DNA from 3 places in the Burkholderia sp. Bp9031 genome. Region 2 is predicted to be linked to each of the others. Evidence: predicted binding sites of a transcription regulator. Region 2 holds the regulator's gene; each other region holds the start of a gene.

Region 1 (4,406 bases), on a different contig from region 2:
AGCCCGCCGAGTTGCAGACCGGATCCCTCGAACCGCTGCCGCAGCGCGGCCTCGTTCCGCGTGAGCCGGTCGGCGCCGGCCGAATTCGCGCGCAGCCGTGCGACGAGCTGCTTGCCGTTCAACACCAGTTCCGCGTCGACCGTCCCGAGCGACGGCAGCGTCAGCGTCAGCCGCGTGCGCCATGCGAAACCGTCACCGCCATCGTCGCCGCTGCGCGACGCGTGGCCGCCCGGATCGTCGGGTTCGATCGTCCAGTCGAGCCGCGCGCCGGGCCATGCCTCGCCCGTCCAGCGGAACTGGTCGGTCGCGAGGGCATCGAGTTGCTGCCGGACGATCGGTACGGCCGCCGGATGCACGGAAGCTACTGCCTGCGCCTGCGGATCGGCCGATGCGGCGGCCAGTTCGGCGCGCGCGGGCGTCCAGCGCGTGTCGGGGCCGAGCGGGTCGTCCATTCCGGCCATACCCGACGCCGCGCCTTGCCGGGCAGCCGCCTGCGCGTTCTGCGCGAGCTCGTGCGGGGCTGCGCCCAGCTGCGTGGCGGGTCGCGGCGCGGCCGTCGGCAACGACAGACGCTGCGCGAGCAGTTCGTCGAGCACATCGGGCGCATCGTGCTGCGCGGCATCCGGAGCCGGCTGCACCGGCGCGGTCGTGAGACGCGCCTGCGGTTCGCGCATCAGCGCGGCGAGCGGCCGCTGGCCGGCCAGCCACTGCGCGAGATGGGATTCGTAAAAGAGCCCGCTTTCGCTCACGGCTTGCGCAAGCGCCGCGCGCAGCGCCGCGGCGGGCGACACGTCCGACGCAGCGCGCGCAGCCGCGACGTCGGACGCGGACAAAGGAGCGGAAGAAGCGGCGGCAGACGCGGCCGGACCGGCTGCCGGTTGTCCGTCCGGCGGCGCGGCCGCGCTCAGCAGCACGGCAGGATCGGCCAGCAGCGGCGTGCGTCCGGCAATCACCGGCGTCGCGACGCCGCCCGCGCGGGAGATCGCGTCGAGCGCAAGTGCCACGTCGGACAGCGCGGTCTGCGCGGACGCCGGCGGCGCGGCCGGCGGTGCGCCCGTCGAGGGCGGCGATGACACGCTGGCGCCCGGCGTGCCGACCTGCGCGGTCGCGCCGCCGGCGGACGCCGTCACGGTGCCGGTCAGCAGGCTGTCGAGGCGGCTCGCCAGCAGGGCGGCCGCAACGGAGTCGATACCGGTCATGATCGAAGCCTGCTCACCTCAGCCACATCGTTGCAAAGCCGGGGACGCGACAACCGCGGCCCCGGCAAACGGGCACTATCCGCGAGCGCGGTAGAGATCGGCCAATGCCTTGGTCGAGCACCGCGCCTCGAACAGCGCGGAAAGCCGCGCGACTTCGGGGCTCGCGAGATCGCGGATCGCGGCGTCGTCGGCGAGGATGCGGCGGATCAGCGCGAGCTTGCGGCCAAGATCCGATTCGTCGAGTGCGACGCCCGGATCGGCCTCCTTCAATCCGTCGACGAGCTGCAGGAATTCGGCCTGCAACGCCGGCAGCGCGCTCCAGTCGGCACCACGAGCAGCGCTCAGCATGCGGCCCGACACGGCCGCGAGCGCCTCGTAGCGAGCGAAGTATTCGGCCTTGCGATTCATCGCGCCACGTCCGCTGCCTGCTGCGCGGCCATCCGCGCGACTTCGGGGGCAATGCCCGTCCACGCTTCCTCGAGCGTGGCGAGCAGCCCGTCGACCTCGACCAGCATCGTGTCGCTTGCCTGCGCATTGGCCTGTAGCAGGCGCCGGCCGATATACGAATACAGCGCGTCGAGGCGCCCGGCGATCTCGCCGCCCGCGTTGCGGTTCAGCGCCGCCTGCAGGCCGCTTTCGACGATCCCGATCGCCTTGCCGATCGCTTCGCCGCGCGCGGGCACGTTGCCCTGCTGCAGATGCATGCGCGCAAGCGCGATGGCCTGCCGCGCGCCCTGGTACAGCATCGCGATCAGCCGGTGCGGGGAGGCGCCCATCACCCCTGTCTCGACGCCGACACGCGCGTACGCACTGGCTCCAGCGTGTCCTGGGGAAAACATGCGCTTCTCCTTGTGATGCGTTGGCTATGCGGAAGCCGCCGCCCTGCATTGCACGACGCGGCCTTGTACCGGAGTTATCGGAAGGGAATTGAAAAGCTTTAGGCTCGCGGGCCGCCGGCTCCGTCGGGCCGGCCGCCCCGGGGGTCGCCGTCCAGGTAGCTGCCCCCCGGATGGGCGTCGCCGGATGGGCGTCGCCGGGTGTGCGTCGCCGGGTGGCCGTCGCCGGGTGGCCGTCCCCGGATGCCCGTCCCCGGATGCCCGTCGCCGGTAGCCGTCCCCGGATGCCCGTCGCGTCACACCGACATCTGCATGATGTCGTTGTACGCGCTCACGAGCTTGTTGCGGACCTGGAGCCCGAACTGGAAGCCGATGTTGGCCTTCTGCATGTCGACCATCACGTCGTTCAGCGACACGTTCGCCGCGCCGACCTCGAACGCCTGCGCCTCGCCGAGCGCATGCTGCTGGTCGCCGCTGATCTTGTCGAGCGACGCCTTCATCGCGCTCGCGAACGTGCCGGCCGTCGCGGCGCCCGAGCCGGCGAGCGCCGCCGCCGGGCTCGCGGCGCCGCCGCTCGCCTGCGCGGCCATCGCCTGCATCTGTTGCAACACCGAACCGATTCCGCTGACGTTGGCAGCCATGCTGTCCCCAGACATAAGAGAAGAGACCCGGACGCACCGGGCGTTTCCGCCGGCGCCGCACCACGCGCACCATGCCGGATCGCGAAAAAGAATAGCAGCGCCGTGCGCGCCAAAGCCGCGAAAGTACGGGGGAAACCCCGCTCTTTTCGGTCGATCGGAGTCGCTCCCGGGTCCCGATAATCGCATCGTGTCATTGTCCGTCCGCTCGTCCGAGCGGCTCAGTCGTTCCGCTCCGGAGAAACTCCTCGCATGGATTCGCAGGCCAACTCGCTGATCAACCCCGACGCCCGCACGGGCCTCGCCAGCCCGGTGCCAGGCGCCACCGCGGCCGCCGCGTTGCCGGGAGCGGGCGGCGCCGGCGCGGACTTCGGGTTCGGCGGCTTCGCGGAACGCATCCCCGGCATCTCGCGGATGAAGGGCAATCCGAAGCTGCCGTTCGTGATCGCCGTCGCATTCGCGATTGCCGCGATCACCGCGCTCGTGCTGTGGAGCCGCGCGCCCGACTATCGCGTGCTGTACAGCAACCTGTCGGATCGCGACGGCGGCGCGATCATCGCCGCACTCCAGCAGGCAAACGTTCCCTACAAGTTCGCCGACGCCGGCGGCGCGATCCTCGTGCCGTCGAACCAGGTGCACGAAACGCGCCTGAAGCTCGCCGCGATGGGGCTGCCCAAGGGCGGCTCGGTCGGCTTCGAGCTGATGGACAACCAGAAATTCGGCATCAGCCAGTTCGCCGAGCAGGTGAACTACCAGCGCGCGCTCGAAGGCGAGCTGCAGCGCACGATCGAATCGATCAACGCGGTGCGCGGCGCGCGCGTGCATCTCGCGATCCCGAAGCCGTCGGTGTTCGTGCGCGACAAGGAGGCGCCGAGCGCGTCGGTGTTCGTCGACCTCTACCCGGGCCGCGTGCTCGACGAGGGCCAGGTGCAGGCGATCACGCGGATGGTGTCGTCCGGCGTGCCCGACATGCCGGCGAAGAACGTGACGATCGTCGATCAGGACGGCAACCTGCTGACGCAGACCGCATCGGCCTCCGGCCTCGACGCGAGCCAGCTCAAGTATGTGCAGCAGGTCGAGCGCAATACGCAAAAGCGCATCGACGCGATCCTCGCGCCGATCTTCGGCGCCGGCAACGCACGCTCGCAGGTCAGCGCGGACGTCGATTTCTCGAAGCTCGAGCAGACCTCGGAAAGCTACGGCCCGAACGGCGCGCCGCAGCAGGCCGCGATCCGCAGCCAGCAGACCAGCAGCGCGACCGAACTCGCGCAAGGCGGCGCATCGGGCGTGCCGGGCGCGCTGTCGAACACGCCGCCACAGCCGGCCTCCGCGCCGGTCGTCGCCGGCAACGGCCAGAACGGGCCGCAGTCGACGCCCGTCAGCGACCGCAAGGACCAGACGACCAACTACGAGCTCGACAAGACGATCCGCCATGTCGAGCAGCCGATGGGCAACGTGAAGCGGCTGTCGGTCGCCGTCGTCGTCAACTACCAGCCCGTCGCCGACGCGAAGGGCCACGTGACGATGCAGCCGCTGCCGCCCGCCAAGCTCGCGCAGATCGAGCAGCTCGTGAAGGACGCGATGGGCTACGACGAGAAGCGCGGCGACTCGGTGAACGTCGTGAACAGCGCGTTCTCGACCGTCAGCGACCCGTACGCCGACCTGCCGTGGTGGCGCCAGCCGGACATGATCGCGATGGCGAAGGAAGCCGCGAAGTGGCTCGGCATCGCGGC
Region 2 (4,406 bases):
GTCCGCCGAGGCGGCCGCTGCGGTGGCCGACGCGCTGAAGGCGCGCATCGAGAGCATCGTCAACGACACGGTGATGCACGAGCTCGGCGCGATGCGCGGGATGATGCAGGAGCAGTTCGACAGCCTGATGTGGCACGACCGCCAGCGCCGCAGCCCGGTGCACGGCGCGCTGACCAAGCACCTGTTCTCGGCCGGCTTCTCCGCGCAACTGGTGCGCATGCTGGTCGACAACCTGCCGTCCGGCGACAGCACGCAAACCTTCGACCAGGCCGCCGAATGGGCGCAGTCGGTGCTCGCGGCGAACCTGCCGGTGCTCGAGAGCGAGGACGCGCTGATGGAGCGCGGCGGCGTGTTCGCGCTGATGGGGCCGACCGGGGTCGGCAAGACGACCACCACCGCGAAGCTTGCCGCGCGCTGCGTGATGCGCTTCGGCGCGAGCAAGGTCGCGCTGCTGACCACCGACAGCTACCGGATCGGCGGCCACGAGCAGCTGCGCATCTTCGGCAAGATTCTCGGCGTGCCGGTGCACGCGGTGAAGGATGCGGGCGACCTCGAGCTCGCGCTGTCCGAGTTGCGCAACAAGCACATCGTGCTGATCGACACGATCGGCATGAGCCAGCGCGACCGCGCGCTGTCCGACCAGATCGCGATGCTGCACGGCGCGAACGCGCCGGTGCAGCGCCTGCTGCTGCTCAACGCGACGAGCCACGGCGACACGCTCAACGAAGTCGTGCAGGCGTACCGCAGCGCGGGCGAGCATCCGGACCTCGCCGGCTGCATCCTCACCAAGCTCGACGAGGCGACCCACCTCGGCGGCGTGCTCGACACGGTGATCCGCTACAAGCTGCCCGTCCACTACGTGTCGACCGGCCAGAAGGTGCCGGAGAACCTGTACGTCGCGTCGACCAAATTCCTGCTGAAGAGCGCGTTCTGCGTACCGCGCGACGGCTCGCCCTTCGTGCCCCAGGACGAAGACATGCCGACGCTGCTGTCCGCACTGGCCGCACGTTCCACCGCCGAGCTGCACGAGGTGCGATTTGGATAAACGGATCATCGACCAGGCCGAAGGGCTGCGACGCCTGCTGGCCGGGCGCGCGTCGCGCATCGTCGCGGTGACGGGCGGCCCGGCGGGCGTCGGCTGCACGTCCACCGTCGTGAACGTCGCGGCCGCGCTGACCGCGCTCGGCAAGGACGTGCTCGTCGTCGACGAGCGTGCCAACGTCCATTCGGGCGTGGCGACGCTCGCGGGCGCATGGCTGCGCGACGGCGAACGCACGCGTGTTGCCGCCGGGTTCGGCCTGTGCGCGGCCGCGCGGCTCGCGCGCGACGGCTACAGCGACGCGCAACTGAGCGACTTCATCGACGGCCAGGCGGACATCGTGCTGGTCGACGCACAGCTCGGCGCGGACGGCACGCTCTCCGCACTCGCGCGCGAGGCGCACGACGTGCTGATCGTCACGCGGGTCGCCGCGCAGGCGATCACCGAGGCGTATGCATGCATGAAGCGCCTGCATTTCGCGCATGCGGTCGCGCAGTTCCGCTTGCTGACCAACCACGTCGGCAGCCACACCGACGCCAGGACCGCATTCGACAATCTCGCAGGCGTCGCGAGCCGCTACCTGACGGTGTCGATCGCCGATGCCGGCTGCGTGAGCGCCGATCCGCTCGTCGAGCATGCACGCGACCTGATGCATACCGTGGTCGACGCGTTCCCGTCGTCGGCCGCCGCGCGCGATTACCGGCAGATTGCCGCCGACCTGCTGTACTGGCCGATGCGCCCGGGCTCGGGCGCGGGGCGCGCCGTGCATGCGGGCGGCAAGCCGTCGTACGAGGCGGGTGCGGCCCACGCCGCGTGAGACCGGAAGGAGAGAGCCATGATGTACAACGCTCAAGGAAAGATGACCCAGGCCGACGTGCTCGCGCAATACGCGCCGCTCGTGCGGCGCCTGGGCCTGCAGCTCGTCGCGAAGATGCCGGCGAGCGTCGACCTCGACGACCTGATCCAGGCCGGCATGATCGGCCTGATGGACGCGGCCGGCCGCTACAAGGAAGACCAGGGCGCGCAGTTCGAGACCTACGCGACCCAGCGCATCCGCGGCGCGATGCTCGACGAGCTGCGCAGCAACGACTGGCTGCCGCGCAGCCTGCGCAAGACGTCGCGCGAGGTCGAGCACGCGGTGCACCAGGTCGAGCAGCAGCTCGGCCGCTCGGCGAGCGAGACCGAGATCGCGCAGCACCTGAAGATGCCGCTCGACGAGTACCAGGGGATGCTGCAGGACCTGCACGGCAGCCAGCTCATCTACTACGAGGATTTCGACCGCGCGGCCGACGACGAGCCGTTCCTCGACCGCTATCGCGTCGATCACGCCGATCCGCTGTCGGCGCTGCTCGACGAACACCTGCGCGAGGCGCTCGTCGACGCGATCGAGCGGCTGCCCGAGCGCGAGAAGCTGCTGATGTCGCTGTACTACGAGCGCGGGCTGAATCTGCGCGAGATCGGCGCGGTGCTCGAAGTGAGCGAATCGCGCGTGTGCCAGCTGCACAGCCAGGCCGTCGCGCGCCTGCGCGCGCGGCTGCGCGAACAGGCGTGGGTCGGGGCGGAGAACTGACCCTTTCATTGTGCCCACGCGCCCCGACGCGGCGCGCGGCGCGCATTTCCCGCGCCGATTTGCTACAATCCCTCCCGTTTTCCGAGGAGCGTTGCGACGGACCTTCTGCGTTCGCCAGGCTCGGAGAGCTTCACCAAGCAGCCGTGCGGCGAGATTCGCGCCGGCCCCGCTTCCTGAACGGCGCTCACGTCACCAATTTCTAGAACTTTTTTAGAAAGGAGGGCGTGATGAACGCCATTATCGATTCGCAAGCTTCCAAGGATTACATCGTCGCCGACATGGCACTTGCCGGCTGGGGCCGCAAGGAACTGAACATCGCCGAGACCGAAATGCCGGGCCTCGTGCAGATCCGCGACGAATACAAGGCGCAGCAGCCGCTGAAGGGCGCGCGCATCGCGGGTTCGCTGCACATGACGATCCAGACCGGCGTGCTGATCGAGACGCTGAAGGCGCTCGGCGCCGATGTCCGCTGGGCGTCGTGCAACATCTTCTCGACGCAGGACCACGCCGCCGCCGCGATCGTCGAAGCCGGCACGCCGGTGTTCGCGTTCAAGGGCGAGTCGCTCGACGAATACTGGGAGTTCTCGCACCGCATCTTCGAATGGCCGAACGGCGAATTCGCGAACATGATCCTGGACGACGGCGGCGACGCAACGCTGCTGCTGATCCTCGGCTCGAAGGCCGAGAAGGACCGTTCGGTGATCGCGAAGCCGACCAACGAGGAAGAAGTCGCGCTGTACAAGTCGATCGCGACGCACCTCGACGCCGACCCGACCTGGTACTCGACGCGCCTCGCGCACATCAAGGGCGTGACCGAAGAAACCACGACCGGCGTGCACCGCCTGTACCAGATGGAAAAGGACGGCCGCCTGCCGTTCCCGGCGTTCAACGTGAACGATTCGGTCACGAAGTCGAAGTTCGACAACCTGTACGGCTGCCGCGAGTCGCTCGTCGACGGCATCAAGCGCGCGACCGACGTGATGATCGCGGGCAAGGTCGCGGTCGTCGCGGGCTACGGCGACGTGGGCAAGGGCTGCGCCCAATCGCTGCGCGGCCTGGGCGCGACCGTGTGGGTCACCGAAATCGATCCGATCTGCGCGCTGCAGGCGGCGATGGAAGGCTACCGCGTCGTGACGATGGAATACGCGGCCGACAAGGCCGACATCTTCGTGACGGCGACCGGCAACTACCACGTGATCAACCACGATCACATGAAGGCGATGCGCCACAACGCGATCGTCTGCAACATCGGTCACTTCGACTCGGAAATCGACGTCGCGTCGACCCGCCAGTACCAGTGGGAAAACATCAAGCCGCAGGTCGACCACATCATCTTCCCGGACGGCAAGCGCGTGATCCTGCTGGCTGAAGGCCGCCTCGTGAACCTCGGCTGCGCGACCGGCCACCCGTCGTTCGTGATGTCGAACTCGTTCGCGAACCAGACGCTCGCGCAGATCGAGCTGTTCGTGCGCGGCGGCGAGTACGAGAACAAGGTGTACGTGCTGCCGAAGCATCTCGATGAAAAGGTCGCGCGCCTGCACCTCGCGCGCATCGGCGCGAACCTGTCCGTGCTGTCGGACGAGCAGGCGTCGTACATCGGCGTGCAGAAGGACGGCCCGTTCAAGCCGAACCACTACCGCTACTGATGCGCCGAGGCCGCGGCCGTGCCGTGCGCGCCCCGCTGCGGGGCACGCGGCGCGGCGGCGGCACGGCGCCGGATCGCCGGCCCGCCGCGCTGCGCCCCCGGGCACGCGCGGCGGCCGGCGGCGGCCACTGACCGACCAGATCGACAACCGA
Region 3 (4,406 bases), on a different contig from region 2:
CGAACGGCTCGAACAGCGCGTTCGCGCACTACACGGCGGCAAGCGCCGAGGTCGAGCTGACGGAGGGCGAACTCGTGCTGCTCGACAGCGGCGCATACTACGACGCCGGTTTCGCGACGGACTGCACGCGCGTCGTGTTGCGTCGCACGCAGCCGGAGACGGTCGCGCAGCCGTGGCAGCGCGAGATCTACACGGTCGCGCTGAAGGCCTGCATCAAGGGGCTCGTCACGCGCTTCCCGAAGACGGCGACGGGCGGCGACGTCGATGCGGCCGTGCGGCAGGTGTGCCGCGACCACGGCTATGATTTCGGCCACGGCACCGGGCACGGCGTCGGGATCCACGTGCACGAAGGCGGCGTGCGGTTCGCGCCAGGCGCGAAGTACGGGCTGGTGCCGAATGCGGTGATTTCCGTCGAGCCGGGCATCTACGTGCCGGGCAAGGGCGGCGTGCGGATCGAGAACATCGTGATCGTGCGCGCGGACGACGACGAATCGGACACCGTCGCGTTCGAGAACATCGTCACGGTCGGCTACGACTGGGACCTGATCGATGTCGAGCTGCTGGACGACGACGAGCGCGCGTACCTGCGCGACTACGAACGGCTTTGCGTGGAGCGCGGCACGCAGGTCACTGCGTGTCCGCTGCTGTAAGGCGGGGATGGCGCGCGCGGCCGCGGCAGGGCCGCGGTGCGCAGCCGGCGCGTCGGTACGCCGGCGTGGTCAATACATCAGTGCAATCAGCGCATCAGCGCCGACACGCGCCCGTCGGGCCCGTAGACGCCGGCCGGCGCGGGCGCCGAGCGCAGCACCGCGAGCGCGCGCTCGTTGTAGTCCATCCGGATCCGGATCAGCATCCCGTTGGTCGCATTGGCCTGGCGCGCGCGTTCGGCGGCCTGCAGCAGCAACTGCCAGCGGCCGGCAAGGCGCGCATCGCGCTCGGCGGCCTGGTCCATGCCTTTCTTGCCGGCCGGAAAGCCGAGCGCGGACAGCTGCGTGTCGCGCGTGCGTTCGAGCTGCGCGAGCCGGTCGATCAGCACGCTCTTCTTCTCGACGATGCCGGGCAGCATTTCCAGCGGCTCCGGGGTCGTGAGCGCCTTTTCCTCGTAGGCGAGCAGGGACGCGAACGCTTCGACCGTCGCGTGTTCGTCGTTGACCGTGGCCAGCAGCTCTTCTCTCATCGCGTCATGCTCGTCGCGCCGGCACGCGGGTGCGCATGCCGGCAAACCAGGGGGCCGGTCAGGGCGTGACGGGCCCCGGGCCGGTTCAGTTGCCCTGCGGGCGCTGCTGTTGCAGCAGGTCGCGGGCGGTATTCAGTACGCCGTCGGCGATCTTGTTCACATCGATCGTCAACGTGCCGTTGTTCAACGCGTCCTTGATCGACTGGACGAGGGCCGTGTCGATGTCGGCGCTGCCGGAGGCCGACAGCGAACGCAGCTGGCCCGACAGACCCGACAGGTTCACGGTCGTGTCGCCGCCGGTCGATCCTGCGTCGGCCGCCTGCGCGGGCGACGACGAAGCCGCGCCGGATTGCGCGCGGGTCGCGCCGTTGCCGGTCGACGCGAGTGGGCTCGGGTTCGGAGTGGAATCGATCTTCACGATGGGTTTCCTGTACGGTATGACCCAGATAACGGCCGGGTCGGCCCGAACTTTAGCATCGTGAACCCGAAATTCTCCGAATAAACAATTCTTTGCAATCTTGCGGCGGGATCCGTCCCTACAGCGGAATTTCCACGGTCCCGGCGTCCTTGACGATCGCCGTGACGATCTGCCCCGCGGCCATCCTGACCCGCACCGACTGGCCCGGCGCCGCATTCGCGAGCGCGCTGCCCTCGGCCGAGATCGTGAAGCCGGGCCCGGCCGCGACGACCCGCACCGTCTGGCCGGCCGACACCGACGCGGCGCTCTTCAGCATGTCCTGGCGCAGCGGCAGCCCGGCCGAGATCCGGGCCAGCGCGGTCGCGCCGACCGCCTGCGCGGGATCGGTGATCACTGCGAGCGGCAGCACCGTCAGGTCGCCGTCGCGCGCGACGAGGTCGGCGGCGGTGAGCGGCTCGCCGGGCGGGATCTGCCGCGCGGCGACGTAATAGGTGGCCTGCACGGCGACCTTCGCCTGCAGGTAGACGGTCCACGGCCGTTCGCCCGCGCAGCGCACGCCGACCGTCGTGCGGCCCCACAGGCGCGCGCCGGTCGGCAGGAACGGCTCGAGCGTCGTGCACGCGGCGAGCCCGCGCGGGAATGCGGCGGCGACGGTGGCGGTGGTCTTGCCCGGCAGGCCCGCGATCTGCTGCTGCAGGAATGCGAGGGCCGTGCGTCGGATCGCGTCGGGGTCCTGCTGGCCGGGTGGCGCCGCCTGCTGGAGCGCGGCGGCCGCCTGGGCCGGGGGGGCGGAAGTCATCGGCGCGCGCGGCGCCGGCGCGGCTGCAGCGGGGCGGGCTGCCGCGGTGCGCGTGGCGATCGCCGGGCGCGCGGGATTCGATGCGGGTTCGGCCGTACCGGCGACGACGGTCGCGACGGCGCCCGGATCGGTGGCGTGCGGCATGCGGTAACCGTACCCGTAACCGGCGCTCGCGCGCGCGGCCGCGTAGGCGGGGCGTGGCGCGGGCGTCGGCACGACGGCCGGCGGCGGGACGCTCGTCACGACCATCGAGCCGGCCGCGGCCGTGCCGGTCATGCCGGTCGCACCACTCGCACCGGCCGCCATCGCCATGCCCGCACCCGCACCCGCACCCGCACCCGCACCCGCACCCGCACCCGCACCCGCACCCGCACCCGCACCCGCACCCGCACCCGCACCCGAAGCCGCACCCGAAGCCGAAGCCGAAGCCGAAGCCGAAGCCGTTCCCGCCTTCCCGCCGAACTGCCCGCCGCTCGCCGCATTCGCCTGCGCGAGCGCGGTTTCGGCCGTCTCGCCGCGTCCGGGAATCACGATCATCCCGTCGTCCGCGTGGGCAGCCGACACCATGAGCCACAGCGCCGCGGCGAGCGCGAACGCACGCGGCACGCGTGTGCCGCGTGCGGCGTTTTCGCGAAGTGCGCTGCCTGTCATCGCCGTGTCCTCGAAACCGTTGATCCGATTCGCATTCTAGGGAGCCGGGCCGTCGCGCAAACGATGAATAGAGGGGGCCTTTGCCGCGTTATTCGTCCGATTGCCGGTTGCGCCCGACGCCTACCATCGCTGTCATGGAAAAAAGCCCCTTGGGCCGCCATCCGGCGCAACGGGCGTGCAGCGCTTCATACGGAGAGACGCACACATGCTGGACAAACTCGATGCCGAATTCGCGTTCGGCCGACAGGCGCTCGACGTGCGCGCCTATCGGCAGGAACTGCTGTCGTCGAACATCGCGAACGCCGACACGCCCGGCTACCAGGCCCGCGACGTCGATTTCGCGTCGACCCTCGCGCGCTCGCTGAAGCAGACCAGCGGCGGTCTCGCGCCGAGCAACGCCGCGCAGCTGCCGATGGCGCAGCCGGCCGGCGTGGCGAGCGGGATGACGATGGTGTCGACGGCGCCGGGCCACATGGCCGGCACCGCGAAGCTGATTCCGACGGGCGGCCCGGCCGACGACTACGGTCGCGCGCAGTACCGGATGCCGCTGCAGCCGTCGCTCGACGGCAACACGGTCGATCTCGACGTCGAGCGCGTGCAGTTCGCGAACAACGCGCTGCACTACGAAACCGGGATGACCGTGATGACCCAGCAGATCAAGGCGATGATCGCCGCGATCTCGACGAACTCGTAAGCGCGCGGCGCTTGCGCACCCGAACAAGGAGCCTCCATGCCCTCGTTGATGAACATCTTCGGCGTCGCCGGTTCGGCGCTGTCCGCGCAATCGCAGCGCCTGAACGTCACCGCGTCGAACCTCGCGAACGCCGACAGCGCGACCGGCCCCGACGGCAAGCCGTACAAGGCCAAACAGGTCGTGTTCGCGACCGACCCGATCGGCGGCGCGCGCACCGCGTCCGGCCAGGGCGTGGGCGGCGTGCGGGTGACGAAGGTGGTCGACGACCCGTCGCCGATGAAGTCGACCTACGACCCGTCGAACCCGTCCGCCGACGCGAACGGCTACGTGCAGATGCCGAACGTCGATCCGGTGCAGGAGATGGTGAACATGATCTCGGCATCGCGCTCGTACCAGGCCAACGTCGAGACGCTGAACACCGCGAAGACGCTGATGCTCAAGACGTTGACGATCGGCTCGTAAGCCGCGCGCCGAGCGACGTTCCAGACCGATACCCCAGACCAGACAGTTCCGACAGTTCCGACACAAGGCACCCCGGATGACATCCTCCAGCACGACGATCGGCAGCAACGGCACCAACGTGTCGACCCTGCCGACCGACACGATGAACACCAACAACGTGTCGATGACCGGCACGTCGGCGAGCGATCTGCAGGCGACGTTCCTG

The links. Region 2 encodes FliA, which starts transcription of late flagellar genes. Its sites were predicted from a motif close to CTAAAGTTTNNNNNNNNNNNGCCGNTA; they were not measured.
Region 1: a site for FliA is predicted at 2,114-2,140, ahead of fliS (flagellar export chaperone FliS). Genes of this name have one in related genera too.
Region 3: a site for FliA is predicted at 1,625-1,651, ahead of flgM (flagellar biosynthesis anti-sigma factor FlgM). Genes of this name have one in related genera too.

What each region holds. Positions count from the first base shown of each region.
Region 1 is NZ_QTPW01000010.1:163,469-167,874, reverse strand. Features, by position in the region: gene DIE15_RS16075 (flagellar hook-length control protein FliK) at 1-1,199, opposite strand, end outside; gene DIE15_RS16070 (flagellar protein FliT) at 1,275-1,607, opposite strand; gene fliS (flagellar export chaperone FliS) at 1,604-2,038, opposite strand; gene fliE (flagellar hook-basal body complex protein FliE) at 2,332-2,676, opposite strand; gene fliF (flagellar basal-body MS-ring/collar protein FliF) at 2,926-4,406, shown strand, end outside.
Region 2 is NZ_QTPW01000022.1:70,342-74,747, reverse strand. Features, by position in the region: gene flhF (flagellar biosynthesis protein FlhF) at 1-1,045, shown strand, start outside; gene DIE15_RS25000 (MinD/ParA family protein) at 1,038-1,856, shown strand; gene DIE15_RS24995 (RNA polymerase sigma factor FliA) at 1,875-2,609, shown strand; S-adenosyl-L-homocysteine riboswitch at 2,687-2,802, shown strand; gene ahcY (adenosylhomocysteinase) at 2,837-4,255, shown strand.
Region 3 is NZ_QTPW01000010.1:201,853-206,258, forward strand. Features, by position in the region: gene DIE15_RS16235 (M24 family metallopeptidase) at 1-650, shown strand, start outside; gene DIE15_RS16240 (flagella synthesis protein FlgN) at 737-1,177, opposite strand; gene flgM (flagellar biosynthesis anti-sigma factor FlgM) at 1,263-1,595, opposite strand; gene flgA (flagellar basal body P-ring formation chaperone FlgA) at 1,714-3,045, opposite strand; gene flgB (flagellar basal body rod protein FlgB) at 3,251-3,739, shown strand; gene flgC (flagellar basal body rod protein FlgC) at 3,776-4,201, shown strand; gene DIE15_RS16265 (flagellar hook assembly protein FlgD) at 4,278-4,406, shown strand, end outside.